DNA from 2 places in the Azospirillum terrae genome. Region 2 is predicted to be linked to the other one. Evidence: riboswitches for the same ligand, from Rfam matches in the RefSeq annotation. Region 2 holds a riboswitch; the other holds the start of a gene.
What was found. Region 2 has a riboswitch for manganese ahead of ACSVDD_RS28100 (sodium:calcium antiporter). Riboswitches for the same ligand answer to the same signal wherever they lie in the genome.
Positions count from the first base shown of each region.

Region 1: linked by a shared signal. The riboswitch ahead of ACSVDD_RS26160 (manganese efflux pump MntP) and the one ahead of ACSVDD_RS28100 (sodium:calcium antiporter) in region 2 are both predicted to bind manganese.

Region 1 is NZ_JBPXMR010000016.1:29,090-44,362, reverse strand. Features, by position in the region: gene ACSVDD_RS26190 (helicase HerA domain-containing protein) at 1-1,442, shown strand, start outside; gene ACSVDD_RS26185 (methyltransferase regulatory domain-containing protein) at 1,450-2,973, shown strand; gene ACSVDD_RS26180 (YgiQ family radical SAM protein) at 3,253-5,292, opposite strand; gene ACSVDD_RS26175 (hypothetical protein) at 5,429-6,106, opposite strand; gene ACSVDD_RS26170 (carbohydrate-binding domain-containing protein) at 6,199-9,393, opposite strand; gene ACSVDD_RS26165 (TIGR02444 family protein) at 9,546-10,022, shown strand; yybP-ykoY riboswitch at 10,070-10,176, shown strand; gene ACSVDD_RS26160 (manganese efflux pump MntP) at 10,262-10,825, shown strand; gene dmeF (CDF family Co(II)/Ni(II) efflux transporter DmeF) at 10,840-11,799, shown strand; gene ACSVDD_RS26150 (hypothetical protein) at 11,861-12,145, opposite strand; gene ACSVDD_RS26145 (hypothetical protein) at 12,321-12,719, opposite strand; gene ACSVDD_RS26140 (hydroxymethylglutaryl-CoA lyase) at 12,924-13,865, shown strand; gene ACSVDD_RS26135 (CaiB/BaiF CoA transferase family protein) at 13,886-15,112, shown strand; gene ACSVDD_RS26130 (TAXI family TRAP transporter solute-binding subunit) at 15,150-15,273, shown strand, end outside.
Region 2 is NZ_JBPXMR010000021.1:5,969-21,241, reverse strand. Features, by position in the region: gene ACSVDD_RS28130 (hypothetical protein) at 1-1,999, opposite strand, end outside; gene ACSVDD_RS28125 (response regulator) at 2,674-3,405, shown strand; gene ACSVDD_RS28120 (hybrid sensor histidine kinase/response regulator) at 3,369-7,409, opposite strand; gene ACSVDD_RS28115 (HsdM family class I SAM-dependent methyltransferase) at 7,725-8,087, opposite strand; gene ACSVDD_RS28110 (IS110 family RNA-guided transposase) at 8,044-9,120, opposite strand; gene ACSVDD_RS28105 (transposase family protein) at 9,200-9,688, opposite strand; yybP-ykoY riboswitch at 9,858-10,047, shown strand; gene ACSVDD_RS28100 (sodium:calcium antiporter) at 10,061-11,059, shown strand; gene ACSVDD_RS28095 (MgtC/SapB family protein) at 11,091-11,798, opposite strand; gene ACSVDD_RS28090 (ABC transporter ATP-binding protein) at 12,193-13,503, opposite strand; gene ACSVDD_RS28085 (ABC transporter permease) at 13,518-15,248, opposite strand.

The DNA.
Region 1 (15,273 bases), on a different contig from region 2:
GTCTGCTGGTGCAGGGCAATTCCGGCTCCGGCAAGTCGCACCTGCTGCGCCGGCTGGTCGAGCAGAGCGCGCCCTGGGTGCAGCAGGCGATCATCGACCCGGAAGGTGACTTCGTCACCCTGGCCGAAGCCTTCGGCCACGTGGTGGTGGAGGCCGCCGACCACACCGAGCCCGCGTTGCAGCGCGTCGCCGGACGGGTGCGCCAGCACCGCGTCTCGGTCGTGCTGAATCTGGAGGGCCTGGATTCCGAGATGCAGATGCGCGCCGCCGCCGCCTTCCTGGGCGGGCTGTTCGACGCCGAGCGCGATGTCTGGTACCCGATGCTGGTGGTGGTGGACGAGGCGCAGCTGTTCGCCCCCGCCGCGGCCGGCGAGGTCTCCGACGAGGCGCGCAAGGTCTCGCTGGGCGCCATGACCAACCTGATGTGCCGCGGCCGCAAGCGCGGGCTGGCCGGCGTCATCGCCACACAGCGGCTCGCCAAGCTCGCCAAGAACGTGGCGGCGGAAGCGTCGAACTTCCTGATGGGCCGCACCTTCCTCGACATCGACATGGCGCGCGCCGCCGATCTGCTGGGCATGGAGCGCCGGCAGGCCGAGGCGTTCCGCGACCTGGAGCGCGGGCATTTCATCGCGCTGGGGCCGGCGCTGTCGCGGCGGCCCCTGCCGATCCGCATCGGCGACGTGCGGACGCACGGGCGCACCGGCAGCCCCCGCCTGATGCCGCTGCCCGAGACGGCGCCGATGGACGCGCGCGAGCTGATCCTGAAGCCCGGCGAGCCGGAACCGGCCCGCCCCGTCGTGGTGCGCCGCGCCCCGCCGCCGCCGTCGCCGACCACCAACGATCTGCTCATGCAACTCGTCCAGGCCCGCCCCGCCGCCATGGCGCCGGCCGCCGAGGAGGAGCCGACCGAGGACCAGGGGCCGCTGCTGGATGAGATCCTGCGGCAGGTGCTGGCCGACCCGGAGGCGTCGTTCCGCTCGGTGGCGGTGCTGTACCAGGATTTCCTGGTGCGCTGCCGCATTCATAACCTGCGCGGCAAGCCGCTCGACCTGCCGGCGTTCCGCCGCAAGCTGGCCACCGTGCGCGCCGGGGTGAACGCCGAGTCCGGCGACAGCCCGGACTGGGAGAAGGCGACGACCTACGCCGCCGACCTGCCGGAGGACATCCAGGGCGTCTTCCTGCTGCTGGCGCGCGCCGCCATGGACCAGGCGCCCTGCCCGTCCGACGCCGAGATCGCGCGGGCCTGCGGCAGCCGGTCCACAGGGCGGGCGCGGCGGCTGCTGGCGTACATGGAGCAGCGCAACTTCGTGGTCAGCCGCAACGACCGCGCCGGCCGCCGCATCGTGGCGCTGCCCGGCCTGGGCTGGGAAACGGCGCCCGGCGATCCGAACGCGGCCGACGAACCGCCGGCGGACGACGGCGACCTGTTCGCGGTGGCGTGAGGGCGCGATGGCCGGCTGGACCGAGGGCTACACCGGCGACATCGCCTACGCCCATTCCTTCTACGCCGAGATGGCGCCGGCACACCTGACCTTCGCGCTGCTGCTGTCCGGGATAAGGCCGCCGGACCTGTCGGAGAGCTTTACCTACGCCGAGCTGGGCTGCGGGCAAGGGTTGACCTCCAACCTGCTGGCCGGCGTGCACGCGCGGGCACGCTTCGAGGCGGTGGATTTCCTGCCGGGGCACATCGCGGACGCCCGCGCGCTGGCGGCGCAAGCTGGCAATGGCAACGCGGCCTTTTTCGAGGACAGCTTCGCCGAGTATGCAGAGCGTGACGGGCCGGCGTTCGACGTGGTGGCGCTGCACGGCGTCTGGACCTGGGTGAGCGCCGAGAACCGGCGGGTTCTCGTGGACCTGATGCGTCGGCGGCTGAAGCCCGGTGGGGTGGTGTATGTCAGCTACAACTGCCTGCCGGGCTGGGCGGCGCACACGCCGATCCGCAAGCTGCTGCTGGAGCACACGGCGAGCGGCGCCGGCCCGCTGCCGGGGCGCATCGAGTCGGCGCTGGGCTTCGCCGCGCGCATGGCCCGGCTGGGCGAAGGCTATTTCGACCGGGTGCCGAGTGCCTTGGGGCACCTGCATGGGCTGGACGGCAAGTCGGACAGCTACATCGCGCACGAGTACCTGAACCGCGACTGGACGCCGTTCTACCACGCCGACGTGGCGCGCGAACTGGCCGGCGCGAAGCTGGACTTCGCCGCCTCGGCGACGCTGGCCGACCATGTTGACGACGCGACGCTGAGCCCGCAGGGCCTGGCGCTGATGAACGAGGCGGCGGACCCGGCGTTGCGCGAGACGTTGCGCGACTATCTGACCTACACGCGCTTCCGGCGGGACGTGTTCGTGAAGGGCACGGTGCGGCTGTCGGCCAGCGAGCGCGAGGAGCGCTTGCGGGCGATGCGCTTCGGGCTGGCAGTGCCGCGCGGCGAGGTGCCGGGAACGGTGAGCGCGCCGACCGGTGACATCGACCTGCCGGTGGCCGCGCCCCTGGCCGACACGCTGGCCGGTGGACCGCGCACGCTGGGCGCGTTGTTGGAAGAACCGGGGCTGGCCGCATACGGCCTGGAGGCGGTGCTGCGCACGCTGGCGCTGCTCGGCGGCGCGGTCGTGCCGGTGCCGGAGGGCATCGACGCGGAGCGCGTCCGGCGCTTCAACACCGCGGTGCTGGAGCGCAATCGCCATGGGCCGGAGATCCGGCAACTGGCCTCGCCGGTGCTGGGGACGGGCGTGGTGGTCGGGTTGCTGGAGCGGCTGTTCCTGCTGGCCGAACAGCGCGGCGCGGATCCGGCAGCGTTCGCTTGGGCGGTGTTGCGCGAGCGCGGCAAGCGGCTGCGCCGGGACGGCGAGGAGTTGCGGACCGATGCAGAGAATTTGGCGGAGATGGCGCGGCTGCACGCTGAATTCGCAGCGGGTCCGCGGCTGTGGTTGCAGGGGATCGGAATGGCGCCGACGACCGGGCCGAACGATGACTGATGTCAAGGATCGCCGCAGGATGCGTCCAAATGCACAAACCGTTGCTTGGCATTTGATCATGCGGCCATCGCCTGTTCGATGAGGACAGGCGGCGCGAAGCTTTTTCAAGCTTGCCGGGCGAACCCGAATATGATAGGACAGAAGTCATAAAAGCCGGCGTGTGCCCGCACGGTACGAGGGACGAACGGAACACCCCCTGCACACTGTTCCATGGTGTTCCAAACTGTTCCATTCAGGGCGGCAGCGGCCAGGACTTGCCGGGGCTCCAGCGCGGGAGCCTCACTGCCGCTTCCCCGCCGGCGTTCTCCGTCCCGCTCCGGCCTGCTGTGTAAAGAACGGCTTGCCACCCGCCTTCTTCGCACAAGTGCCCTTGCCCGTCCCCGCTGGCTGCCACGCCGGGACGAGGTGCTGCGCACCCGGCCCGATCAGGTCGGCGCGGCCCATGTCCTTCAGCGCGTCGCGCAGCACCGGCCAGTTCTCCGGGTCGTGGTAGCGCAGGAAAGCCTTGTGCAGGCGGCGCTGCTTCAAGCCCTTGGCTGCGCTCACCTCCTCGCCGCCGACGCGGCGGATCGGGCGCAGGGTGTTGCGGCCGGTGTGGTACATCGCCGCCGACACCGACATCGGCGACGGTAGGAAGGTCTGCACCTGATCGGCGCGGAAGCCGTTCCGCTTCAGCCACAGCGCGAGGTTCATCATGTCCTCGTCCGTGGTGCCGGGATGCGCGGCGATGAAGTACGGGATCAGGTAGAGCTGCTTGCCCGCCTCCTTGGCCGCCTGCTCGAACAGGCGCTTGAAGGAGTCGTAGGTGCCGATGCCCGGCTTCATCATCTTGGACAGCGGGCCGGCCTCGGTGTGCTCGGGCGCGATCTTCAGATAGCCGCCGACGTGGTGCTTCACCAATTCCCTCACGTACTCCGGGCTCTTGACCGCGAGGTCGTAGCGCAGGCCGGACGCGATGGAGATCTTCTTCACGCCCTTCACCGCGCGCGCCTTGCGGTACAGCTCGATCAGCGGGCCGTGGTCGGTGCCGAGATTCTTGCAGATGTCCGGGTAGACGCAGCTCGGCCGGCGGCAGGTGCGCTGGATCGCGTCGTCCTTGCAGGCGAGGCGGTACATGTTGGCCGTCGGGCCGCCCAAATCGGAGATGTGGCCGGTGAAGCCCTTGGTCTTGTCGCGGATTTCCTGGATCTCGCGCAGGATCGAGTCCTGCGAGCGGCTCTGGATCACCCGGCCCTCGTGCTCGGTGATCGAGCAGAAGGAGCAGCCGCCGAAGCAGCCGCGCATGATGTTGATCGAAAAGCGGATCATCTCCCACGCGGGGATGCGCGCGTCGCCGTAGCTCGGGTGCGGAGCGCGGGCGTAGGGCAGCGCGAAGACCGCGTCCATCTCCGGCGTGGTCAGCGGGATCGGCGGCGGGGTCAGCCACAGCTCCTTGTCGCCGTGCCGCTGCACCAGCGGCCGGGCGTTGCCGGGGTTGGCCTCCTGGTGCAGCACGCGGGACGCCTGGGCATACAGCACCGGGTCGGCCGACACCTGTTCGTAGGACGGCAGGCGGACGACGGTCTGTTCCGGCTCGCCGGGGCGGGGGTTCAGGCCCTCGCCCTCCTCCACCGCAGCCGCCGCATCCACCACGTGCCAGCCCTCGGGCACGGCGTCGCGCAGGAAGGCGACGCCGCGGACATCGTGCATGGCGCGCGGCGCCTCGCCTTTGGCGGCGCGGTGGGCGACCTCGACGATGGCGCGGTCGGCGTTGCCGTAGAGCAGCAGGTCGGCCTTGGCGTCCACCAGCACCGAGCGGCGCACCTTGTCCGACCAGTAGTCGTAATGCGCGATGCGGCGGAGCGACGCCTCGATGCCGCCCAGGACGATGGGCACGTCCTTGTACGCCTCGCGGCAGCGCTGCGAATAGACGATGGCGGCGCGGTCCGGCCGCTTGCCGCCCTCGTCGTTCGGCGTGTAGCTGTCGTTGTGGCGCAGCCGCCGGTCGGACGTGTAGCGGTTCACCATGGAATCCATGTTGCCGCCGGTGACGCCGAAGAACAGGTTGGGCTTGCCCAGCGCCTTGAACGGTTCGGCGGTCTGCCAATCCGGCTGCGCGATGATGCCGACGCGGAAGCCCTGCGATTCCAGCAGGCGGCCGATGATCGCCATGCCGAAGCTGGGATGGTCGATGTAGGCATCGCCGGTGACGACGATCACGTCGCAGCTGTCCCAGCCCAGCGCGTCCATCTCGGCGCGCGAGGTCGGCAGGAAGGGCGCCGGGCCGAAGCGGTGCGCCCAGTGCTTGCGGTAGGAGAAGAGGTCCTTGGCGGTCGGCATGCAATGTCCTGGTGACGGAGAAGCCCGTCGGGTTAACCCATCCGCCATCAGATAGCGCGTCCGGCGCCCGGATCAAAACATCACAGGGGTTAGAGGGCGTTTTTGTCCCCTAACCCCCGCGGATTCCGGTTGGGTTTCAGTTCGTCGCGAAGCAGTACAGCAGCCCCGCCCCGCCGGTGCTCTTCAGCGCGTCCTGGCTGCAACCGCCGCGCGACGCGTGCGAGGAATTCCAGGATTTGGCCGGCGGCGTATCGTCCAAGCCGTTGCGGTCATGGTGGCCGAGCATGGCGGCGCCTTCGGTCCCGCTCTTGGTCCAGTTGCCGCAGGTCATGTCCTGGCCGGCAGGGAACGCGGTGCCGTCCGGCTGCGAGCCGGTGAGGATGTCGTGCGTGTTCGGCTGGTCGCCGCGGCCGTTGACCGGTTCGCCCTTCTCGTTCAGCGCGGTCTGCTTGGTCAGGTTGTTGGTGCCGTGCAGCTCGTCCACGCTCTTGGCGATCACCACGCCCTTGGCGTTCTGCCACGGCCCCTTGCCGATGCGGTCGCGGGCGTTGACCGCCGGCTGCCCCCCCATGGCCTGGGTGCTGAGATAGGCGTGCCACGTGCGGCTCCCGGCGCCGGCCGCCTGCGCCAACTGCTGGCAGTGCCGGTCGGCCCCTTCCAGCCCGCCGAGGTCGGCGCCCTTGCCGGAGCCGGCGCTGGTGACGAAGAAGCTCATGTTGGCCGCCCCGGCCTGCTGCGCCTGGGCGGCGCCGCCCAGCGCCCCCGACAGAAGCACGGCCGAGGCCAGCATCGACACGTGAATCATCCGCTTCATGGCGTTTCCCTCCCCTTGGTTGTTGGGTCCCTGAACCGGGACGCTTCACGGCCCCAGGTTATTCCCGGGGCCGCGCGCGGGAAAGGGGTGGTTCAGGCCATCGGGCCGAACTGGTCCATGGGGATCGGTTCGAAGCCGTGCTGGTAGACCGGCGAGCCGGCCAGCAGCGAGTAATCCCCGGCCCCCGGATTGGTGAACTGCGGGTTCAGCGCCAGCGAGTTCTGGTCGTAACCCGCCGCCTGCCAGTTGCCCAGCGTGCCGGTGGTGCCGGCCATGACCTGCGGCCACACCTGGAACAGCTGCGCGTTGGGGGCGAGGTTGGCGTAGTCGTTGTCATGGAAGGTGCCGGCGGTCTTCGGCCCGTCGATGGCTACGGTCAGGCCGTGGCTGGAGGCGGCGTCCACCACGTTGTGGTGGATGTCGTTGCCGGACATCGGCGTGCCCTTCCAGCCGCCGTAGCCGACGTTCTGCTGCAAGCCGATCTCGCGGCCCTCGTTGCCGGCGATGATGTTGTTGGACACCTGGTTGTTCCAACCGCCGTGCAGAAAGACGCCGCCCAGGTTGCCGTGCACGTAATTGCCCTTCACCGTGGCGCCGCTGGTCCAGTCGTCCAAGTAGACGCCCCAACTGACCAGCTGCTTCGGGTCGAGCCACGTCGGCGAGACCGAACCGTCCCATTTCACGTTGCCGAACGCCGAGGTGCCGGACACGTCGTTGTAGGCGACCAGATCGCCGGTGGCGCTCTGCTGGCGGTTGATCAGGTAGATGCCGCCACCGTCGCTGGTCTCGCGGTTGGAGTCCACGACTTTGTTGTAGGTCACCGTCGCCCGGTAGGTCTCGTCACCCGTGGTCTGCACCGAGCCCACGGCGATCGCCTTGCCGGCGGTGTGCTCGACGAGGTTGTGGGAGACCTTCACGTCGGAGCTGCCGTTGATCCAGATGCCGTCGCTGCCGTGGTCCACCGACCCGGCGTATTCGACCTTGTTGTTCGACACGTCGGCGAAGTTGGACCCCATCTTGACGAACACCGCTTCCAGCCCGGTGTGGTCGAAGCTGTTGCCGGTCACCTTGGCGTTGGGGCTGGTCTGCACGGTGATGCCGTAGCCGGTGTTCTTCACGACGTTGTTGGTGAAGGTCAGGCCATCGGCGCCCTGGGCGTAGACGCCGTGGCCGTTCGGGCCGCCGTCCGCCAGGGTCAGGCCGTCGATGGTGACGTTCTTCGCCCCGCCCATGCCGAACAGCACGTTCAACTGCGAGGCCACGATCTTGTGGCCGACCGGCGTGCCGCCTTCGGGGCGGAACAGGATCTGGTTGGAGCCCGCGTCGTAGAACCACTCCTTGTTGGCGTCGAGCTGGTCCTTGGAATTGTACAGGTAATAGCGGCTGCCCTCGCCGAAGCCGTCCCAGGTGCCCTGCGCCAGCGTGATGACGTTCTTGGTGAAGTCGATGCTCTTCACCGGGACCAGCACATCGTCGTAGCCGTGCTGGCCGAAGGCGCTGACCATCAGGCCGCTGGCGCTGGTGGTGGTCGGGATGTCGCCGGGCTTGAAGGTGATCTGCGTCGTCGGATCGGTGCCCGTGGCGCTCTTGGAGGCGATCAGCCAGCCGCCGTCGATGGGGTGCGTCGGGTCGGCGTTGGGGGTGCGGGCGACGGTCTGCCGCTCGCCGTCCATGGACAGGTCGAGCACCGGCTTGGCGCCAGCCGGCAACTGCGCGCTCCACAAGCCGTTGCCGCGCGACACCCAGGTGTCGACCAGCGTGCCGCCGTGAAACACCGGCTTCTCAGCACCGTAGGCGGAGAAGCGGACGCCGGAGTCCTGGCTGTCCAGCCAGATCTGGTCCTTCATGTAATAGTCGCCACCACGCACGTAGGTGACGTCGGTGGTGCTGTTGCGCATCGCCTGCTGCGCCGCCTGGAGCGTGGCGAACGGGCCGTCGGTGCCGTCGGCGTTGGGCGCCGCCAGCTTGCCGGACCAACTGTCCTTACCGTTGGTCGCGACATAGAAGGCTGGGCCGGTGGGCGGCGTGGTGGTTGGGGGGGTTGTCGTGGCGGGGAAGTCGCCGGCCGGCGCGTTCACCACCAGCGTGCCGTTCCACCACATGCCTGATTGGCCGGCGACCACGTCCTTGCCGTCCAGCGCGCCCTTGTCGTAGGTGACCGCCGGGTCGGTCGGCGCGTAGCCGTGACCGTTCACGGTGATCTTGTTGACGACCAGGCTGCGATCCTGGCCGTTGATATACGCGTCGTTGTCGTATTGCACCTGCACCTTGTGGCCGACGCCGGTGGCGGCGTCGCTGGTGAAGGCGAAGTCCTTCGCCGTGGTGGCCGCCGTGCCCTCGCCGATTTTCATGCCGTCCACCAGCACGTTGAAGTGCGCGTTGACGCCCGCCGCCGGATTGCCCAGCGCGTTGACGGTGATGGTCGAGGCACCGGTGGTCGGGGTGGGAGTCGGCGCCGGCGTGCCGGCGGACGGGAAATAGGACTTGTCGGCGGCGACCACCAGCGTGCCGTTCCACCACAGGCCGGACTGGCCGGCGACGACGTCCTTGCCGTCCAGCGCGCCCTTATCGTAGGTGACGATGGGGTCGGTGGGGGCCACCGCCTTGCCGTTGATGGTCACTGCGTTGACCAGCAGGCTGCGGTCCTGTCCGTTGATGTAGGCGTCGTTGTCGTACTGGACCTGCACCTTGTGCGCGGCGTCCAGCGCCACGGCCGAGGTGAAGGCGAAGTCCTTGGCGGTGGTCGTGGTCATGCCCTCGCCGATCTTCTGGCCGTCGATCAGCAGGTTGAAGTGCGCGCCGACACCGCCCGCCGGGGTGCCCGAAGCGTTCACCACGATGGTCGAGGAGCCGGCGGTGGGTGTCGGTGTGGTGGCGGCGGTAGCGGGGTAATAGGCCGCGGGCGTGCTGAAGTTCAGCGCGCCCTGCCACCACATGCCCTCCTGGCCGGCGACGGTGTCCTGGCCGTCCAGGGCGTAGCGGTCGTACACGGCCTGTGTCGGGCTCAGCGTGTTGCCGTTCACCACCACCGACTTGATGCCGAGGTTGCGGTCCTCACCGTTGATGGAGGCGTCGTTGTCGTAATAGACCTGCACGGTGTGGGCCTGACCGGCGGCCACCGGAGCGGTGAAACTGTAGGCGGCCGGGTTGGCGGCACTCACCGTGGCCTGGCCGGCGCCCACGCCGTCGATCAGCAGGCGGAAGTGCGGCCAGACACCGCCGGCGGGCATTCCATAGGCGTTCACGACGATCCTGGCGTCGACGAGGCCGGTGGTGGTGGTTGCCATCGGTCCGTTCCTTTGTGGTTTTCAACGCCCGCGAGAATGGGCGAAGGAATCGGACATTTGTGCGAGATCGCCGCTGCCTCTGTGACCTATGCGGGGCAAACCGGGGCCTCGGAGGGATTGACCGGAGGCGCCGCCCGACACACTTGCCCTTCATGACGGCGCATACCCCGGACGACTCGCTGTGGCGCTTCTCACTGGCCGTCTACGGCCGGCCGGGGGTGGATGCCGTGTGCCTGGACCTTCAGGACCGGCTGGGCGCCGACGTGAACCTGCTGCTGTTCGCCCTATGGGTGGGGGCGGTCTGCGGTGTTCGCCTGTCCGCCGCCGAGCTGGAGCGGCTGTCCGCCGACGCCGCGGCGTGGCAGCGGAACGTGGTGGCGCCGTTGCGTGGCGTGCGCCGGCACCTCAAAGGGATGGCGGGCGCCGAGGCGTTCCGGCAGACGGTCAAGGACGCCGAACTGGAGTCCGAACGCCTGGAGCAGGTGCGGCTCTGCCGGATGTCCGGCCTGCGGCCGGGCTCAGCCGACTGGGCCGCGGCGGAGGCGAACCTTCGCATGCTGACGGAGGACGACACGGCGGTGGCACTCCTGCTGGACGCCGCGCGGCATCCTTCCGCAGGGGATGATTGAACAGCTGTTCATATAGATTGACCGGGGCGGCGGGGCGTTTTACCCTCCAGCCGATCATTGGGGAGTAGCCACCCTCCTGGAGAGGGGCGCGCGCCAACAGACTCGGGGTTTTCCCCGTGGTGCGTGCGGCAGACCGGACCCTGTCCGGCAGCTCGGCGAGACCGATGGCGTGACCGCCACCCGAAGGCCAACCGGGTGCGGGTGCGCTGTCGTGTATCGCTTGGCCCCGGAGATTCCCATTGGTCGGTGTGACCTCCCTCGCTCTTGCTGTCAGCCTGTCCATGGACAGCTTCGCCGCCGCCCTCGGCTGCGGCGCCGTTCATAAGCGCCCCTGTGTTCCGGAGGCGCTGCGCGTCGGCATCACCTTCGGCGTCTGCCAACTGTCCATGGCGCTGCTCGGCTGGGCGCTGGGCATGTCCTTCGCCGGGTTCGTCCAGGCCATCGATCATTGGATCGCCTTCGGCCTGCTGCTGCTCATCGGCGGCTCGATGATCCGCAACGCGCTGGGCGGCGAGGCCGACGACGATGCGGCGGCCAAGCGGTCGGGCTGGCTCGCGCTGCTCACCATGGCGGTCGCCACCAGCATCGACGCCAGCGCCGTCGGCGTCGGGCTGGCGATGGCCGACGTGGACATCGCCGCCACGGCGACGCTGGTCGGGTTCGTCACCTTCCTGATGGGCTTCGGCGGCGTGCTGCTGGGGCGGGCCGCCGGGCCGCTGCTCGGCCGCCGCGCGGAATTGCTGGGCGGCCTTGGCCTTATCGCCATCGGCGCCAAGATCCTCGTCGAACACACTCTTCTCTGAGCCGGGGCCGTCGCATGCACACCCACTCGCTGGACCATTGGAAGCACGACCACGCCTTCGGCCTGGACGAGCCGACCGCCGCCGAGCGGCGCACGCTGATCGTCGTCGCGGTGACCGCCGTCACCATGGTGGTGGAGGTCGCGGCCGGGCTGTGGACCGGCTCCATGGCGCTGCTCGCCGATGGCGTGCACATGGCGTCGCATGTGCTGGCGCTGAGCATCGCGGCGTTCGCCTACATCTACGCCCGCCGCCACGCCCGTGACGCGCGCTACAGCTTCGGCACCGGCAAGGTCAACGCGCTGGGCGGCTTCACCGGCGCGCTGCTGCTGGTCGTGGTGGCCCTTGGCATGGCGTGGGAAAGCGCGGTCCGCCTCGTGGATCCCGGCGCCATCGCCTATGACATGGCCATCCTCGTCGCCGTCGTCGGCCTTGTGGTGAACGCCGTCTGCGTCGTCATCCTGGGCGGCCACGGGCATGGCCATCATCATGAGCACGGGCACGAGGATCACCACGACCCTCACGAGCACCATGAGCATCACGGCCATGGGCACGAGGACCACACGCTGCGCTCGGCCTATCTGCACGTCCTGACCGACGCGCTGACGTCGGTGCTCGCCATCGTGGCGCTGCTGGGCGCCAAATACTTGGGAGCGTCCTGGCTCGATCCGGTGATGGGCCTGGTGGGCGCCGTGCTGGTGGGGAACTGGTCGCGCGGCCTGCTGGGCAAGACCGCACAGGTGCTGCTCGACCGGCAGGCGCCGGATGCCGTGAGCGACGGCATCCGTGCGGCGTTGGAGCGCGGGGACGACCGCATCGCCGACCTGCACGTCTGGTCCATCGGGCCGGGCGCCTACGCCGCGGTGATCAGCCTCGTAACCCACGCCCCGCTGCCGCCAGAGGACTACCGCGCCCGGATTCCGGCGGAGCTGGCGATCCGCCACCTCAGCATCGAAGTCCACCGCTGCTGCCCCTGATCACTGGACAAGACCCACTGGACAAGACCCGCCGGGCGAAACGCCCGGCGGCCGGAAGCGGTCAAGCGCAGCGGTACGTCAGGGACTGCGTTCGGAGTTTCAGTTCACCCTCGAGATAGCTTTGGAATCCGGGGGAGCAGATGAGCTTGGCGATCTCGTCCTTATCCAGGATGGGAATGAAGGGGTTGTTGGACAGCTCCTCGAACGCCGCTCTGGCCAGAAGCCAAAGGTCAGGCGGAAGTGCCTTGATGTACCGGCTCAGGGCATACTCTTCCTCTTGCGCCATGAGGGCGCCCTCCCGCTCGCGATTGTTGAAGCCAATGACGATCAGACGAGAATTGCGCAAAGGGGCGCCCTCGTAAATAGGGACTTAGTTAACAAGGTGGTAAATCTGCACGCTGTTGTTGCTCCGCCACATTACACTTTGTGGCTAGATAGTACGGAGAAGGCGTCGCTTGCCGCGGACTGCCTTTCGTCAGGTACTCCGCGTCTGTGAGTTCACCTCCACACCGGCGTTGCGATCAGAGCGCCTCGGTCTCGCCGGCCGGCATCGTGCGGGAACGCGCCAGGATGTAAAGCCGCAGCGCTTCGGCCTCGGCCGTCCACAGCGCCGCTTCCTTGGCGTGGACGATGCTCTGCTGCCGGCCTTTCAGGACGTCGGGCGAGGACTCGACGATCGCCTTGCGCTCGGCCTGGGGCATCTTCTCGTTGGCGGCGACCAAGCGTTCGTAATGCACGGCCTCGCGGTGGTTGTTGGTGGCGTCCTGGTAATCGGCCCGCGCCCGTGCCAGCGCGGCGTTGCGCCGGGCCACCTGCAAACGCACGACCAACGCTTCGATGCTGGCACCGGACAGGTCCGCCTCGGCCAGGGCGTCCGAACTGGCGTCCGCGCCGGCCGGGGTCTTCGTCTCGTCGTCCATGATGAAATCCCCTGTTTTCTGCCGAGTGGCGCCTCTCGTCTCTGTTCATCACCGCGAACTAATTAAAAAATCGTCTTAAAGGTCAAAAACTAGGTCGCATTGACACCTTTTGACCCACTGTCCTACAAACTACGTCGAAAGGCGTAAGGTAAATACGCCGGTATGCATAATACTCCAGTATGCAATTCTGTTGAGGTCTAAGCAATGGCGCCTGTGGACGTGGAGATAAGCGAGGTCGGTCCACGCGACGGCCTGCAAGGACTGAAGCCGTTCGTGCCGACCGCCACCAAGAACGCGTGGATCACTGCCGAAGCGGCGGCCGGCGTGCGGGAGATCGAGGTGTGCTCCTTCGTCCCGGCGAGCGTGGTGCCGCAGTTCACCGATGCCGCGGAGGTCGTGGTGCACGCTCTGGCCGTGCCCGGCCTGACCGTGGCGGCGCTGGTCCCCAACCTGCGGGGCGCCGAGAACGCGGTGGCCACCGGCGTCCATAAGATCACCTTCACCTTGTCGGCCAGTGTCAGCCACAGCCTCGCCAACGTGCGGCGCACGCCCGACGACCAGTTGGCCGAGTTCGCGCGCATCGTCGCCTTCTGCCGCACGCTGTCGGCGGAGCGCCGGCCGTTCCTGTCCGCCGGCCTGTCCACGGTGTTCGGCTGCGTGTACGAGGGCGCTGTGGACGAGCGCGCGGTGTGCCGTCTGGCGTCGGCGCTGGCCGAGGCCGGCGCCGACGACGTCAGCCTCGCCGACACCACCGGCGCCGCCCACCCCGCCCAGGTCCGCCGCGTCGTCGCGGCGGTGCGCGCGGAGATCGGCGACACGCTGACCGCGCTGCACCTGCACGACACCCGCGGCCTGGGACTCGCCAACGTGCTGGCCGGGCTGGATTCCGGCATCCGCGCCTTCGACGCGGCGCTGGGCGGCCTGGGCGGCTGCCCGTTCGCGCCGGGGGCGCTCGGCAACATCGTCACCGAGGACCTCGTCTACATGCTGGAGGCCATGGGCCTGCGGACCGGCATCGACCTCGACCGGCTCATCGAGGCGCGGCGCCTCATCGAGGCGGCGCTTCCCGGCGAGCGCTTCGTCGGCCACCTCCACCACGCTCGCGTGCCGAAGGGCTTCCGCCCGGCGTCGGCATCCGCCCTCTGACCCTTTCGGACATCCCGGTCATGCACAGTCCCGCTTCCGACACCTCCGACGTACCTTTAGCGAATACCGCTCCCGGACCGCTGGCCGGCATCCGCGTGCTGGAGCTGGACCACATGGTGATGGGGCCGACCTGCGGCCTCGTCCTAGCCGATCTGGGCGCCGACGTGATCAAGGTCGAGCCGCTGCCCGGCGGCGACAAGACGCGCAGGCTGACCGGCTCGGGCGCCGGATTCTTCTCCACCTACAACCGCAACAAGCGCTCCATCACCGTCGATCTGACCGCGCCGGAGGGCACCGCGGTGGTGCGCCGCCTCGCCGAGAGTTCGGACGTGCTGGTCGAAAACCTGCGGCAGGGCTCGATGGAGAAGATGGGGCTGGGCTGGGAGGCGCTGTCGGCGCTCAACCCGCGGCTCGTCTACTGCTCGATGAAGGGCTTCCTGCCCGGCCCGTACGAGAACCGCACGGCGCTGGACGAGGTGGTGCAGATGATGGGCGGCCTCGCCTACATGACCGGCCCGCCGGGCCGGCCGCTGCGGGCCGGCGCCTCGGTCAACGACGTCATGGGCGGCATGTTCGCCGCCATCGCCATCCTGGCGGCGCTGCGCCAGCGCGACCGGGACGGCCGCGGCCAGCTGGTGCGCGCCGGCCTGTTCGAGAACAACGCCTTCCTCATGGGCCAGCACATGGCCCAGTTCGCCGTGAGCGGCACGCCTCCGGCGCCAATGCCGGCGCGGCTGGCCGCCTGGGCGGTCTACGACGTCTTCGCCACGCGGGACGGCGATCCGGTGTTCCTCGGCGTGGTGACGGACACGCAGTGGCGGGTCTTCTGCGAGCATTTCGGCCTGACCGAGCTGCTGGCCGACCCCGCGCTGGCCACCAACCCGCAGCGCGTCGCCGCCCGCGACCGCATCATCCCGGCGGTCGCCGCCCTGTGCGCCTCGCGCGGCAAGGCCGAGCTGATGGAGGCGTTCGAGCGGCTGGGCCTGCCCTACGCCCCCATCGTCCGCCCCGAGCAGCTGTTCGACGACCCGCATCTCAACGAGTCCGGCGGGCTGCTGGACGTGACGCTGCCCTCGGGCGTCCGCACGCGGCTGCCGGCGCTGCCGGTGGAGATCGGCGGGCAGCGATTGGGAGTTTACCGCGACGTGCCCCGCGCCGGTGAGCACACCCGCGAGATCCTCGCCGAGCTGGGCGCCGGTGCGGACGAGATCGACCGGCTGGCGGGCGGGGGCGTGGTCGGGCTCTGAAGCCCGAGCGCCCGCGGCCGAAACAGGAGACATTGTCATGTCCGGATCCACGTTCCGCACCTTTGGTCGAATGGCTGGTCTGGCGGCGCTGGTGGTCGCGGCGCTGTTGCGCCCGGCCGGCGCCGCCGAACTCGTCATGGCGACGGTGTCGCTGACCAGCG
Region 2 (15,273 bases):
CCGCGCGGTTCGAGGCTGCGGCCGTCGTGTGGTGGGTGTTGACGGTCAGCGCCCCCTGCACGGCGGCGAAGTCCACGCCCAGCAGGTCCACCGACGTGCCGGTGGGCAGATTGCGCCCGTCCACCACCAGCGCCTTGTAGTTGCCCGGCGCACCGGACAGGGTGGTGTCGCCGGTCAGCACGATGGGCTGGCTGGGCGCGGTGGTGCCGGCCACGGTGGGCGTGATGGTCTGCACCAGCAGCGGCGCATCGGTCGGCAGCGCGTTGAGGAAGGACTGGCCGAAGCCGGTCTGCTGGGTGCGGTCGGTGGAACTGCTGGTGGTGGTCGCCTGGATGGCCTGGAGCAGCGTGTCCACGGCCAAGGTCTTGACCACAGGCCGGTCGAGGCCGCTGGCGTTCAGCCCGGTGCCGGTGGGCAGACTGGCCTGGATGGCGGGAAGGCCCTGCTGGTTGGTGGCCAGCGGCACGTCGGCGTTGCTGGTGGTGGCGTTGCTGTCTTGGCGGGCGGCCGAGACCACCGGGATGGAGAGGGAGGTCTGCGACACGCCGCGCCCATCGGTGCTGCTGGTGCTGCTGACCGACACGCCGTCCACCATGCTGGTGGAGGGGCCGCCGCTGTCTCCACCGCCGCCGCTGGTGGTGGTCGTGGTGGTGGTCGTGGCCGCGACGAGGGTGAGGGCCGTGTAGCCATCGTCGCCACCGGTGAAAGTGGCTTGCCAGTTGTAGGCGCTGGAGACGCCGGTCAAGGTGAGCGTCTTACTGGTGGCAAGGGTGAGCGTCGAGCCGGCGGCGGTGCCGTTCAGCGCCGACAGGTTGGTTCCTGTGACCCGCAGCGTGTCCGCGGTGGAGAAGTCGGTGATGGTGTCGCCGTTGAACTCATCCACCGAGCCGGAGAAGAAGTCGCTCCCCGCGCCGCCGGTCAGGGTGTCGTTGCCGTCGCCACCGCTGAGGGTGTCGTTGCCGTCGCCGCCGCTGAGGGTGTTGTCGCCGGCACCACCGACAATGCTGTCGTTGCCGGCGTCGCCGCTGAGAGTGTCGTCGCCGCCACCGCCACTGATGCTGTCGTTGCCGTCGCCGCCGCTGATGCTGTCGGTGCCGTTGCCGCCGACAAGGGTGTCGTTGCCGTCGTCGCCGCTGAGCGTGTCGCCGGTAATGTCGTTGCCGCTACCGCCGACAAGGCTGTCGTCACCGTCACCGCCGCTGAGGGTGTCGTTGCCGTCGATGCCGAGGAGGGTGTCGTTGCCGGCACCGCCGTTGAGCGTGTCGTTGCCGTTGCCGCCAGAGAGGCTGTCACTACCGGCGCCGCCGAAGATGGTGTCGTTGTTGTTGGTGCCCGTGGCGGTGAGCGCCACGGTCAGGCTGCCGCCATAGAGCCACAGGTACGTCGCTGCGGCGGCCGTGGTGACGGTGATGCCGCTGCTGAAGGCCGAGTTGGCGTTGCTTCCCAGCGTCACGACTTGAGTGCCGGTGCCCTGCAGGTCCAGCGCTTCGAGGTTGCTCTTGTTGGCCCAGACAGTATCGGCGAGATTTGTATTGTTGGTGATCGCGATGGTGTCGGTGTTCGCCCCGCCATCCACCACCTCGGACGCGATCAGTTCGGCGCTCGTGTAGAGAAAAGTGTCGTTGCCCGAGCCGCCGGCGAGCGAATCGGTCCCGGCGCCGCCGGTGATGGTGTCGTTGCCGGTGCCGCCGGTGATGGTGTCGTTGCCGGTGCCGCCGGAAAGGCTGTCGTTGCCATCTGCGCCGTCGAGGGCATCGGCGGCGCTGCCGCCTATAAGCACATCGCCAGCGCTGCCGCCGGTCACATTCGAGGCAGCAGATGCAGAAGAACGATCAATCAGAATGCCGCAAGTGTCCGCTACAAAAGCGTTAGCATTCGCGTCTGTATACACGAATGCGCCATTCCACCTAAACTTGCCGCTTAAAATATTAAATTGCAGAGTTATAACATCAGGAACCCCAACCGACAAAGTGTAGGAACCAAAATCACTGCCGTACATGTCATTATTCTGATTGGAATAATCGGCATTGAGGGCGTATTTAAATTGACCCATTGCACTTTACCTCTTTCTGCAGCAGCGCTTATTGGCGCCGCCCTGTTTGTTGGGCGTCGTGGGCGTTAAACCGGAACGCCGCGGTTTGGTGGGGCGGTGAGAAAACGCCATTCAGCGTCCGGGTGTCAGAGAGGTGTCACGTCATGAATCGTTCCGGGCAGAGGCGTGGCCGCCGACGCAAGCAAAAAGAAATGGCCTGATGCCGCGACGATGTGCGGCTTTCCGGCCGCGCGACCCTACCCCATACATATGGACAGGATGTGGACAGGATGTGGACAGCCGTTCACATTCCCAAAAAATTTGAGGTTGATTTTTTGGGTATTGGCGATTTAGAGCTGCCCCGTGCGATTTGATGGCCGGCGAGAGTGCCCCGTCGCTGCCGACCGGCGCAGGCTCAGGTCAACGAGCCCCCGCACAGCTGTTCATCAATAAAATATAATCAACGCTGTTGGATAATAGCGGCGATCGACCACGCCATCCGATGGATTTCAGCAAATTTAACTGTCGGTTCGGGGAAAGTACTGGCGCACAAGCGGACGGCATACTATGGTACACCGGAAGTTGCGATAATATTGTGGCCGAACCGCAACCGAAGATCAGTGCGAGCGAGATCCGTTCCTATGGGAGCCACACACAGAGAAGAGGCCCAACGCCGCCTCGTGATTGTGGAAGACGATCCGGTCACCCGATCCATGATCGCGACCTATTTCGCGCGCGAAGGCTTCTCCGTCCATGAGGCGGCCAGCGGTGCGGAATGCCGGTCGCTCCTGCGCGCGTTGCAGCCCGACCTCGTCTTCATCGACCTGAACCTGCCCGATGGGAACGGCCTTCACCTCGCCCGCGACATCCGCGCGGAAAGCCCGGTCGGCATCATCTTCGTGACGCAGCAGGACAGCGCCACGGACCGCATCCTGGCGCTTGAGATGGCGGGGGACGACTACGTCACCAAGCCGGTGAACCTGCGGGAATTGCTGGCGCGCACCCGGGCGCTGCTGCGCCGCCGCGACCTGGAGCGCGCGCCGAAGGCCCGCAACGCGGTGTTCGTGTTCGGCCCGTGGCTGATCGATCTGGTGCGCCGCGAACTGACCACCGGCGGCGCCCCCGTCCAGATGACGCGCGCCGAATTCGACCTGCTGGCGGCGCTGGTCGAGGCGAACGGGCGCCCGCTGACCCGCGACTATCTGGTCGAGGTCGTGAGCAACCGCAGCCTCGGCGGCGACTTGCGTACCGTCGACACGCTGGTGGCGCGCATCCGCCGCAAGCTCCTGGCCGCTCCGGGGGAGCAGGAGGTCATCGTCACCGTTCCCGGCGTCGGTTACCGGCTTGGCCCGCCGGTCGAAGACCCGGCCTGACCGCCCTCCGGCGCGCCTGACCGTTCCGAGCGCAGCGCCTGCAAGAGCGCATCGATGGCCCCCCGGCGCAGCCGCTTCAGGATGGCCACCCACTCGCCGTTCAGCGCCGGGGATCCGGCCGTCGCCGTTTCGATCGCCGCCGTCTCGGAGGACAGGCGGCTGAGGCCGAGCGCGCCGGCCGCGCTGCGCAGCTTGTGCGCCTGGGCCTGGACCGCGCCCGGATCCCGCGCCTCCATGGCCGTTTCCAGGTCTCTGATGATGCGCCGCGAGGTGCGGGCGAACAGGAGGATCAGCCGCGCCAGCTCGGTTCCGCCCAGCGCCTCCATCTGCATCGCCAGGAACCGGCGGTCCAGAGCGCCGGCCGGCTCGGTCGGGGCGCACAGGTCGGCAAGCGCCTCCCGCAGGGCGTCGAGGTGGAGGGGCTTGCTGAGGACCGCGTCGATGCGCGCCTGGGCGCAGCGCTCCCGTGCCACGTCCGTCACGTCGGCGGTCATGATGATGAAGCGGCCGTCCTGCGCGGCGCGGCCGGGCACCGCCCGAAGGCGGCGGCAGGTGTCGATCCCGTCCTCGCCCGGCATGTGGAGGTCTGCCATGATCACGTCGAACGGGCCTTCGACAATACGCTCCACCGCGTCGTCGCTGCCGGACGCGCTGGTGACGTGATGGCCGAGGTGGCGAAGCAGCCAGGTGCCGACCTCCCGGTTGACCGGGTCGTCGTCGATCAGGAGGATTTTCAGTTCCTTCGTGTCCGCGGTGGGGCTGGGCGCCGCGGAGGCATCCCCGGCGATCTCCACCGGCACGGAGAAGCGGAAGGTGCTGCCGGCGCCCAACGCGCTGTCCACGGTCAGGCTGCCGCCCAGGAGGACGGCGATGCGCCGGCACACCGAAAGGCCCAGCCCCGTGCCGCCGAAGCGGCGGGCGATGGAATCGTCGGCCTGGGTGAAATCCTCGAAGATGACGCTGCGCATGGACGGCGCGATGCCGATCCCGGTGTCGGACACGTCGGCGTGCAGGACACCGCGGCGGTCCGTGCCGTCCGGTTCGAACCAAAGCGACAGGACGATGCGCCCCTGCTGGGTGAACTTGATGGCGTTGCCGAGCAGATTGTGCAGAACGCGGGCGATCCGCACCTGATCGCAGAGCACCAGGGGCGGAAGGCCGGGCGCCATCTCCAGCACCAGTTCGACGCCCTTCGCCGTTGCTTGCGGCCGGAACAGATCGACCGTCCCTTCGCCAAGCCGGCGGGGATCGACCCTGCTGAGGTGAACGGACGGGCTCTCCGCTTCGTAGCGTCCGAATTCGAGGATGCTTTCGATCAAGGCGATCAGCGTCTGGCCGGCATCCTTGGCAATGCTCACGCGCCGACGCTGCTCGCCGTCGAGCCCCCCGGCGTCGAGCATTTGCAGCATTCCGAGCACCGCGTTGAGCGGCGTGCGGATCTCGTGGCTGACCACGGCCAAAAAGCGCGACTTGGCCCGGTCGGCGTCTTCCGCCTCCTCCTTCGAGCGCCGCGCCGCGTCCGCCTCGGCCAGAGCAAGGGCGCGAGCCGTCTCCAGTTCCGCCGTGCGCTCCACGACCTGCCGTTCCAGCACACGCTGCCGTCGCCGCAGGATCGCCGTCCACCCCTGCATCCCGGCCAGCGTGAGCCCAAGCCCTGCCAGACCGGCACCCGCGCGGAACCAATTCGTTTGATACCACGCGGGCAGCACGACCAGCGGCAGGCTCAGCGGCGTTTCGCTCCATACGCTCTCGCGATTGCTGCCGCGGACCAGGAGGCGGTACGAGCCGGGCGGCAGGGCCGTGTAGGCGGCGGTGGCGTGGTCCGCATCCGTCTCGATCCAATGGTCGTCGAACCCTTCGAGGCGGTATGCATACCGGTTCCGTTGCGGCTCCGAGAAGTCGAGCGCGGCGAAATCGACCTCCACGCTGCGGTCGCTGGGCGCGAGGGTGATCGGCGCGTTGGGGGGCAGAGTGACCGGCCTGCCGCCGATGCGGATCGTCGTCGCTACCACCGGGGGCTGGAAACGCCATGCGGGAGGAACGCCGGGGCGGATCACGGTCATGCCGCCGAAACCGCCGAACAGCAGGGTGCCGTCTGGCAGGCGTGCGCCCGACCCGGCCCAGTGCGTGCGGATCCCCGCCCCCTCCACCGGCCCGAAGACCCGCACCGCGAAGCTGTCCGGGTCGATCCGCGCCAGACGGTCGCCACCACCGGCCCAGACGACGCCGTCGGGATCTTCAAGCAGCACGGTGACCATGTCGTGGGGCAAGCCGCTCCGGCTGTCCAGGCGGTGGAAGCGCGGATCGCCCCCCGGATCCGCAAGGATGCCGATGCCGTTGGCGGTGCCGACCCAGATGCGGCCGCGGCGATCCTCCAGCAGGGTGTTGGCAACGTCGTTGGGCAGGCTGTCGGCGCTGGCGGGGTCGTTCAGGAAGCGCCGGAAGGTGCCGGTCTGCGCTTCGAAGAGGTTCAGGCCCCGCTGCGTTCCCACCCACAGCCGCCCGGCGCGGTCACGCAGCAAGGCCTGCACGCTGTTGTCGCTCAGGCTGTCCGGGCGGTTCCGGTCGTGCACGAAGGTCCGGGCGCTCCCCCCGGCAAGGTCCAACCGCGTCAGCCCCTGAGTGCCGCCAACCCAGACGGAGGGCTCCTCCGCAAGAATCGACAGCACGCTGGCTCCGGCGAGGGGTTCCAGGTCGGTGGAGGTTCCGGTGGCGGGATCGACGCGATGCAGGCCCTGGCGCGTTCCCACCAGCACGCCGCCATCGGACAACGCCGCCACCGCCTGCGCCATCTGCACGGGCAAACCCTGGCCGGGGTGGACCTCGGCAACACGCCCCGCCACAGGATCGAGCAGGGACACTCCCCCGCTGCGGAAGCCGAGCCAGACCGTGCCGTCGGCACGCGCGCTCATGCTGCGGACGTCCTTGCCGAGCAGGCCGCCCGGCGTGGTGGGCAAGACGGTGAGGATGCCGGGATTGGCGGGGTTGTGCACGTCGACGCCGCCGAGCGTGGACGCCCAGACCAGCCCGGAGCGGTCTTTGATGAGGCCGGTCACCGTGTTGTCGCTCAGGCTGGTGGGCGCCTGGGCATCGTGCCGGATGGCACGGACGGCGCCGGTGTGCGTGTCGAGCGCGCGAATGCCGCCGCCGAATTCGGCGGTCCACACGGTGCCGGGCACCGGCTCGACGATGCCGGTGATCCGGTTTCCCGTCGCAGCAACCGCGTCGACCGCGTGTGCGTCGTTCGTCGCCGCGTCCACGAATCCCAACTGTCCCTGGACGGTCCCGAACCAGATCCGGCCGGCCGCGTCCTCGTACAGGGCCGAGGCCCCGGCTCGCTTCAGGGACGGCGGCAGCGCCACCGCCTGGAACGCGTCCCGCCCGGCGTCGCGCCGCAGCAGCCCCTGTGGCGTTCCGAGCCACACCGTGCCCTTGCTGTCGGGCTGGACGGACAGGCCGCCCCCCGGCGGCAGCTCCTCATGGCGCCATCGCCCGGACACCGTGTCGAGGTGCGCGGCCCCCGCGGTCCCGACCGTCCAGATGCCGCCTTGGCCATCGCCCTTCATGCCAAGCATCCGGCCGCTTGCGCCTTCCGGCTCACGGTGGGTGACGAAGCTTTCGCGCTCGGGAACGTAGCGCGCGACCATGCCCGAGACGGTGCCGACCCACAGCCGCCCCTGTTCGTCCACCAGCAACTCGGAGACGATGTTCTCCGGCAGCGAGTCCGGGTCGCCGCTGCGGTGCACGAAGACCCGCATGCGCGACCCGTCCCAGCGTGCCAAGCCGCCGGGCGTGCCGATCCAGATGAAGCCGTCGCGGCCCTGTATCAGCGCCAGGGCAACCGGATAGGGCAGCCCCTGCGCCTGGGTTATGTGGCTGAACAGAGGCCCGGTCAGGCGGCTCCAGGGGGCTGGGTTTGCATCCTGCGCACCGGCCGGAGACACGGCGGCGGCTGCCAGCCACGCCATACAGAGAGCCAGCAGCAACCGGCGCGTAAGCCGCATCGAAAAAACCAAGCTGATGAGAGAGGCAAGGCGCTGATTTTGGAGCATCTCCGGCGCCATTGCAACGAAACCCCAGGGTGCCCCACGGCCGATGTGAACGGCTGTTCACGTGATTGAGCTTCCCCCGGAACAATGGACACGGGGTTATGCGGCCTGAAACTCGGCCTGCTCAGGGGTTCTATAACCAAGTGTGGATCGGCGCGCCATTGCGGCCAGCAAACATGAACATTATCAATAAACTGGCGTGCCGATCGGCGGGTTCTGTTGCAGCGTTTGCGGCGGGGCGGAGATCACGTGGAACCCTCAATCACCCGCCTACAGACTTTGCAACAGAACCCGCTGACGCAGCACCAGGACGCAGCCGGGGATGCCGGTGCCATAAAACAGCTGCGGCCCGACGCCGATCACCGCTTCCAGCAAATCCTCGTCAATGTTCCCGGCGCGGATGGCCTTTTCCTCGCCCCGGAACAGCACGCCGTGCGGCATGACGGTGGCGACCACGCCGTTGTCGCGGGTCACCGCCAGCATGTGCTGAAGGAACATCAGGTCGGCCTTCTTGGCGCCCAGCGGCACCTGACCGTAGCGGAAGCGCTCCGGGAACTTGGGTTCCCAGGCTGGGTTGCCGTCGGCCTTCCTATCCGTGTTGCCCCAGGGAAGCGAGAAGGGCGGGTTGGTGATGATCCGATCGAAATGCTTGCGTCGATGTCGGTGTCGGCCGCCGATAGGTTTCCCCGCGCGTCAGCACCGCCCAGACGATGCGCGCCGTCTTGTTGGCCAGGGCGACGACAGCGACGTTCACCGGCCGCCGCTCCAGCAGCGAGGCGAGCCAGGGCGAGTTGCTGCGCCACCAGCGCACCACCGCGCGCGCTCCATTGACCAGCATGCAGCGCAGATAGCCGTCGCCGGCCTTGGAGACCCCGCCCGGGCGTTCCTTGCCGCCGCTGGAATGTTGGCGCGGGACCAGACCGAGCCACGCTGCCAGGTGCCGGCCAGACGCAAACGCCTTCCCGTCGCCGATTGTCGCCACCAGCGCGGTGGCGGTGATCGGTCCGACACCAGGGATCGTCATCAGGCGCCGGCAGGCCTCGTTCTGCTTGGCCTGTTCCCGCAGGCGAGTGTCGAGGTCGGCAATCCGGCGCTCGGTGTCGCGGAGCTGATCGACCAGTACCTGGAGCAGAGCCCTGGCCATCTCCGGCAGCTGCTCCTCGCCGGAATCCGCCAGTCGCGCCGTCAGCTCCACAACCTTGCACACACCCTTGGGCGCGACGATGCCGAACTCCGCCAGATGTCCGCGCAGGGCGTTGATCAGTTGGGTCTTCTGGTGGACCAGCGTTCCCCGCGCGCGGTGAATGACCAAGGTGCTCTGCTGCTCCTCGGTTTTGACCGGCACGAAGCGCATGTTCGGGCGCTGCACGGCTTCACAGATCGCCTCGGCGTCGGCCTGATCGTTCTTGTGGCGCTTGACGTAGGGCTTCACATACTGCGGCGGCATCAGGCGGACGGTGTGGCCGAACCTGGCGATTTGCCGCGCCCAATGGTGCGCGGTGGCACACGCCTCCATGCCGACCACGCACGGCGGCAGGGTGGCGAAGAAGCCGAGCACCGCGTCTCGGTGCAGACGTTTGGTCACCACCACCTTTCCATGGGCGTCGACGCCATGAACCTGGAAGAGTGACTTTGCCAAGTCGAGGCCGATGGTCGTAGCATGCATCTGGGCGGTCTCCTTGCTGAAGGACGTCAACACCCTTCATGTGGCACGGCGATGCCGGAAACGGGGGCCGTCCATCCCATCAATCATCGACCCCGACCACCGTTGGCGGGACGAAGCGTGGACTGCCGTGGCGGCGCACCACCCGCAGCAGGGTGTCGTTGCCGATCGGCAGCATCAGGCGGCGGGCGAGCCGGGCCGCGGGGCGCCCGCCCAGGGCGAGGCCCAGATGATAGACGATGTGCTCGAGCCGGGCAGTCCGCCGTGCCCAGGGCGCCAGGACCTCCGGGGCAAAGCGTTCGGTGAAGATGCGCCGGCCGCACAGCACAGCGTCGCAGTGGAAGCGCCGGGCCAGGACCACCAGTTCGACCGGGTGGCCCGCGAGAGGAAGATCGGCAAGGTGTCGGCAATAGCGACTGTGCACCCGGCTTGAAGGGGTACCGCATCCCGGGCACCGGCTGCTCGAGCTTGCTGGCCGTACGGTGATCCGCGTCCAGGCGGCGTCATCGACGACCCGTTCCATGACGAAACCACGCGGCACCAGCGCCGCCGGTCGGAGTGTCTGGGGCATGGCGTTGATCCCTTTCAGGAAACCAACGCTTGCTGCCTCCCAGCATCACCAAAACTGCGTCAGAGCCAGCGTTGCACGCCGAAACACACACGCAGAACCGCTCCAGTGATACCGCTGCGGCAAGGTGTTGCAATATGAACACATGTTCATGCGTTGACGTCGGAGCACGCATCAGCTATTAGGCGCCCGTCATTGGGGAGTAGCCACCCTCCGTTCCGAGAGGGGCGCGCGTCAACAGACTTGGGCTTGCGGCCCATGGCGCACGCGGCGGCCGACCGGCCATCCAGCGAGACCGCTGACGCTGCATCCGTCCGGCCGGGCGGGGTGCCGCGTTGGTGTGTGTCCGCGTCCGGCCGCCCGCTTGAGGTCCCCATGCTCCTGACCATCGTCCTCTTGCTCGCCTCCGCAGCACTCATCTATGCCGCCTGCGAGACATTCGTGAACGGCATCGAATGGGTCGGCCGCAAGCTGGGCCTGAGCCAGACGGCCACCGGCACGGTGCTCGCTGCGCTGGGAACGGCGCTGCCGGAAAGCGTGGTGCCCCTGGTCGCGGTCGCCTTCGGCGACGGTGCCGCGCACAAGGACATCGGCGTCGGCGCCGCCCTGGGTGGCCCGCTGGCGCTCAGCACGCTGGCCTACGCGGTGGTAGGGATGTCGCTGCTCGCCAACCGCCGCCGGATCGGGCGCGCCAACACGCTGGTGCAGGTGGACGGGCTCCGGCTGAGCCGCGACCAGATGTGGTTCCTCGGCATCTTCATCGTGAAGATCGCGCTCGGCGCCATCGTCTTCGCCGTCAAGCCGTGGCTCGGCATTGCCTTCCTGGCGACCTACGCCGTGTACATCTGGAAGGAGGTGCGTTGCGAGGACGGAGACGGTGAAGAGGGCGAACTGGAGCCTCTGAGGATTCGTCCCTCCGAGGCGGATCCCGCCCTGGGTTGGGCCCTGGCGCAGACCGGTGTTGCGCTGCTGGTGATCTTCGCGGCCTCCCAGCTGTTCGTCGGGCAGATCGGCGACCTTGCCCCGGCGCTCGGGTTGCCGCCGCAGGTCACGGCTCTGCTGCTCAGCCCGTTGGCGACGGAACTGCCGGAGACGATGAACGCCATCATCTGGGTCCGTCAGGGCAAGGAGCGGCTGGCGCTGGCCAACATCTCCGGGGCGATGATGATCCAGGCCACCGTGCCGACCGCCTTCGGCCTGTTCTTCACGCCCTGGCTGCTGGACACCCCGCTCTTCCTGGCGGCGGGCTTCACAGCCGTAGCCGTGGCGTCGCTGATGCTGGCATTCCGTTCCGGGCTGGTCAGCGGCGGGAAGTTGACCCAGGTCGGCTGGCTGTATCTGGTGTTCGCCGGAATACTGGCCGCCGCGCGATAGCCGTGAAACTCAGTGCAAGCGTGCGGTCGGATCACGTCGTGGTGCTGACCGTCCATGTGGCGCTCCTGACGCCAGCGCTGCGCTCGAGAGCGGACACGGCGTCGTCGAGTTCCTTCGGGTCGGCCGTCGTCGGCACCAGCGTGGCGGCCAACTCCACCTGCTCCTCGGTCTCGGAAACCACATCGATCTCGCGAATCGGGTAGTCGGCGCGCTCAAGAACGTCGGAGAGCGCGTCGCGCACACCGGATACATCCTCCGGGGCACTGATGACGTGGACGCGGTAAAGGGCCTCGGTCACCTTCTCGTCGATCGGCAGGCGGTTGATGTAGTTGACCACCGGCCGGAGCAGCGTGTTGCCCGCCAGCACGAAGCCGGTGAGCATGACGGCTTCCAGGAGCAGCCCGCATCCGGAGCAGGCGCCGACCGCGGCCGAACACCAGAGGGTGGCCGCCGTGTTGAGGCCGCGGACGTTGGTGCCCTCCTTCATGATCACACCGGCGCCCAGAAAGCCGATGCCGGACACCACGTAGGCGACAATCCTTGTGCCGCCCTCAGCGCCGAGCAGCCGCATGCCGATGTCGGCGAAAGCGGCGGCGCCGACGGCGACGAGAACGTTGGTGCGCAGACCGGCCGTGCGCTGGCGATACTGCCGCTCGAAGCCGATCAGGGTGCCGAGGACGAAGGCGGTGGCGAAGGCGACGAAGGTGTTGGCGGTGGCCTCAAGGGTCAATGCGGTCATCGGGTCTGTCGCAGTCCGTCGTGGAAATCGGTTCGGTGCACCGGAAGGTCCTCATCGGGGGCGCCGTCAGGCGAGCCAGTGGTGGACGATTCGCAAGGCGAGGCAACGATGCCTCGACGGCCCCGTGCAGCGGAACACCGGCAAGCCGGAGGCCCGCGTGGCCGAGGAGCTTAGCCAGCGCGCCGAACCGGCGAAGCCACGGTTCACCGACCCAGCCCTGTTCCGCAAGATGCGTTGCGAGGCGACGCAGCCGCCGCGCCGACGCCAAGAACAAGCGGGCAACGGAAAGACGAGGGTTCATGGCAATACCGACCGGAGCGGACACGACACGGCACCCGGGAGCGCGATGGAGGCGGCCGGGATGCACCGTGCCGCCATCGTCCGCTCCCGCCGCCTACTCGGCCTCCTCGATGCAGAACGACTCCGTCTCGCCGTCGTAGGTGAACAACTCGGCGTAGCGTGCCCAACTGGTCACCGCCTTCAACGACTCTTCGGTGTAGTCTTCGCTCATGAACTCTTCCAGTTCACGGGCGAACTGCGCGTAGGGGGCGCGGTGGTCAGGACGCTCAGACAGGGTCGCGTGGATGTGCGCGGCGAGCGGCACGAAGTTGACCAAGTGTTCGGCGAACAGCTTCTTGCGGTCCTCCAGCCCGGCCTCGGCGAACAGGTGACCGGGCTCGGTCAGCCGGATGTCGCCCTCCGCCACTTCGGCGAAGCCGAGCATCTGGAGCGTCTCGGCGATCGGGAACAGGTCGTCGATCTCGTGCTGAAGCGTCGCCGCCAAATGCGGCATGTCCGCCTTGCCGTGGTACGCCGGGGAGGCCAACGTCTCCAGGAGACCGGACAGCAGGTTGGTCGAGACGTGCTGGAGCGGCTCCGCGTAGACCGGGCGCAGGCGCGCAGCAGGCGCCTCCGGCGCGGCTAGCGGCTTGCGCGCGGTCATCCGCCCGTAAATGTCGTCCACCAGGTCGCGGAACTCCTGGGCCAAGCGGTTGCGCGGGTGGGGGATGTCCACGCGGATCTCCGCCGCCACCCGGCCGGGGTTGGAGGAGAACACCAGGATGCGGTCGCACATCAGCACCGCCTCCTCGATGTTGTGCGTCACCATCAAGATCGACCGGATCGGCAGCTTGCGCTCCATCCAGAGGTCGAGCAGGTCGGTGCGCAGGGTCTCCGCCGTCAGCACGTCGAGTGCCGAGAACGGTTCGTCCATCAGCAGGATCTCGGGCTGCACCACCAGCGCGCGGGCGAAGCCGACGCGCTGGCGCATGCCGCCCGACAGTTCCTTCGGGTAGGCACTCTCGAAACCGGACAGGCCGATCAGGTCGATGGCCTGCTCGGCGCGCTCCGCCGCCTCCTTCTTCGGCACGCCCAACGCCTTCAGCCCGGCCAGCACGTTCTCCTCGACGGTCAGCCAGGGGAACAGGGCGAAGGTCTGGAACACCATCGCGACACCATCGGTCGGCCCGACGACCGGCTCGTCATGGTGCAGGACATGCCCGGCGGTCGGTCGCGCCAGTCCGGCGACAATGCGCAGCAACGTGGACTTGCCCGAGCCGGAGCGGCCGAGCAGCCCGACGATCTCACCGTCGCGCAGCGTCAGGTCGACATCGTCGAGCACGACATACTCCTGGCCGGACGGCTTCGGGTACGCCTGACGGACGCTGCGCAGTTCGAAGAGGGTCTTGGTCAAGGTTTGCAGCATGGCAGAAACCTCCATCAGGCAAGGCGCAGGCGGCGCTCGGCGTAGCCGTACAGCCGACGCCAGAGCAAGCGGTTGAAGAGGATGACGAACATCGACATCACGGCGATGCCGAGCACGATGCGCGGGTAGTCCCCGGCGGCGGTAGCCTGAGCGATGTAGCTGCCCAGGCCGTGCGCGGTGACCTGGGTGTCGCCCCAACTCACCGCCTCGGCGACGATGCTGGCGTTCCACGAGCCACCCGACGCGGTCACCGCGCCGGTCACGTAATAGGGGAAGACGCCGGGCAGCATGACGTCACGCCACCACTGCCAGCCGCGAATCCGGAAGGTGGCCGCCGCCTCTTTCAGGTCGTTGGGGAACGCGGTGGCCCCGGCGACGACGTTGAACAGGATGTACCACTGCGTGCCAAGGATCATCAGCGGGCTGAGCCAGACGTCCGGATTGAGGCCGAAGTGCACGATGGTGACGACGGCGACCGGGAACAGCAGGTTGGCCGGGAACGCCGCCAGGAACTGCGCCACCGGCTGGACCTTCTCGGCCAGCCGCGGCCGCAGCCCGATCAGCACGCCGAGCGGCACCCACACCAGGGTGGCGACAGCGATCAACACGACGACGCGCAGCAACGTCGCCAGTCCGAGCGCCAGCACGGTGGCGACATCTCCCCAGTTGACCCCGCTGGCGATGAACGCCACCAGGGTCCAGCCCAGGTAGAGCGCCGCCGCAGCGATGACCGCGTACCACGCCATGTCGAGCGCGGCGGTGGGCGGTCCGGCGATCCGGCGCCCCATGGAGGGGAACAGCGGCAGACGCAGCCAAGCCACCGTGCCGAGCACCGCATCGACCGGCGCGAACAGCGCCCGGAAGAAGCGGGTGCGCTGGAACAGGTTCAGCACCCAGGACTCCGGCATCTCCTGGGCGCCGGTCTGCTCGAAGCGGAACTTGTCGGCCCAGGCGACCAGCGGGCGGAACAGGACTTGGTCGTAGACGAGGATGACCGCCAGCATCGTCAGCACCGCCCAGCCGACGGCGCCGAGGTCCTTCTGCGCGATAGCCTCGGCCAAGTAGGAGCCGACGCCGGGCAGCGTGACAGTCTGGTCGCCCACGGTGATCGCCTCGGAAGCCACCACGAAGAACCAGCCGCCAGACATCGACATCATCATGTTCCACACCAGCCCCGGCATGGCGTAGGGCGCCTCCAGCTTCCAGAACCGCTGCCAACCGGAGAAGCGGAAGCTGGTCGCCGCCTCGTCGAGGTCGCGCGGCACAGTGCGCAGCGACTGGTAGAAGCTGAATGCCATGTTCCAGGCTTGGCTGGTGAAGATAGCGAAGATCGCCGCGCACTCGGCGCCCAGCACGCTGCCCGGGAACAGCGACAGGAAGAAGACTACGGTGAAGGAGATGTAGCCGAGCACCGGCACCGACTGGAGCACGTCCAGCACCGGGATCAGCACCATCTCCGCCCGGCGGCTCTTGGCCGCCAGCGTGGCATAGGTGAAGGTGAAGAGCAGCGAGGCCACCATCGCCGCCAGCATGCGCAGCGTCGAGCGCAGCGCGTACTCCGGCAGGTTCCAGGCGTCGAGCGAGACGAGGGCTGCCTCGATGCTCGCCAGCGGCGCCGCCATCTGGTGCCCGCCGACGACGGCCAGGGCGAAAACGCCGATAACCAGCGGCAGTGCCACGAGGTCCCACCGGTTGGGGGCGGCGTCTGCCGCCTTCACGGATATGCTTGTCTGGGTCCAGGCCATGACCGTTCCATCCCGCGGCCCGACA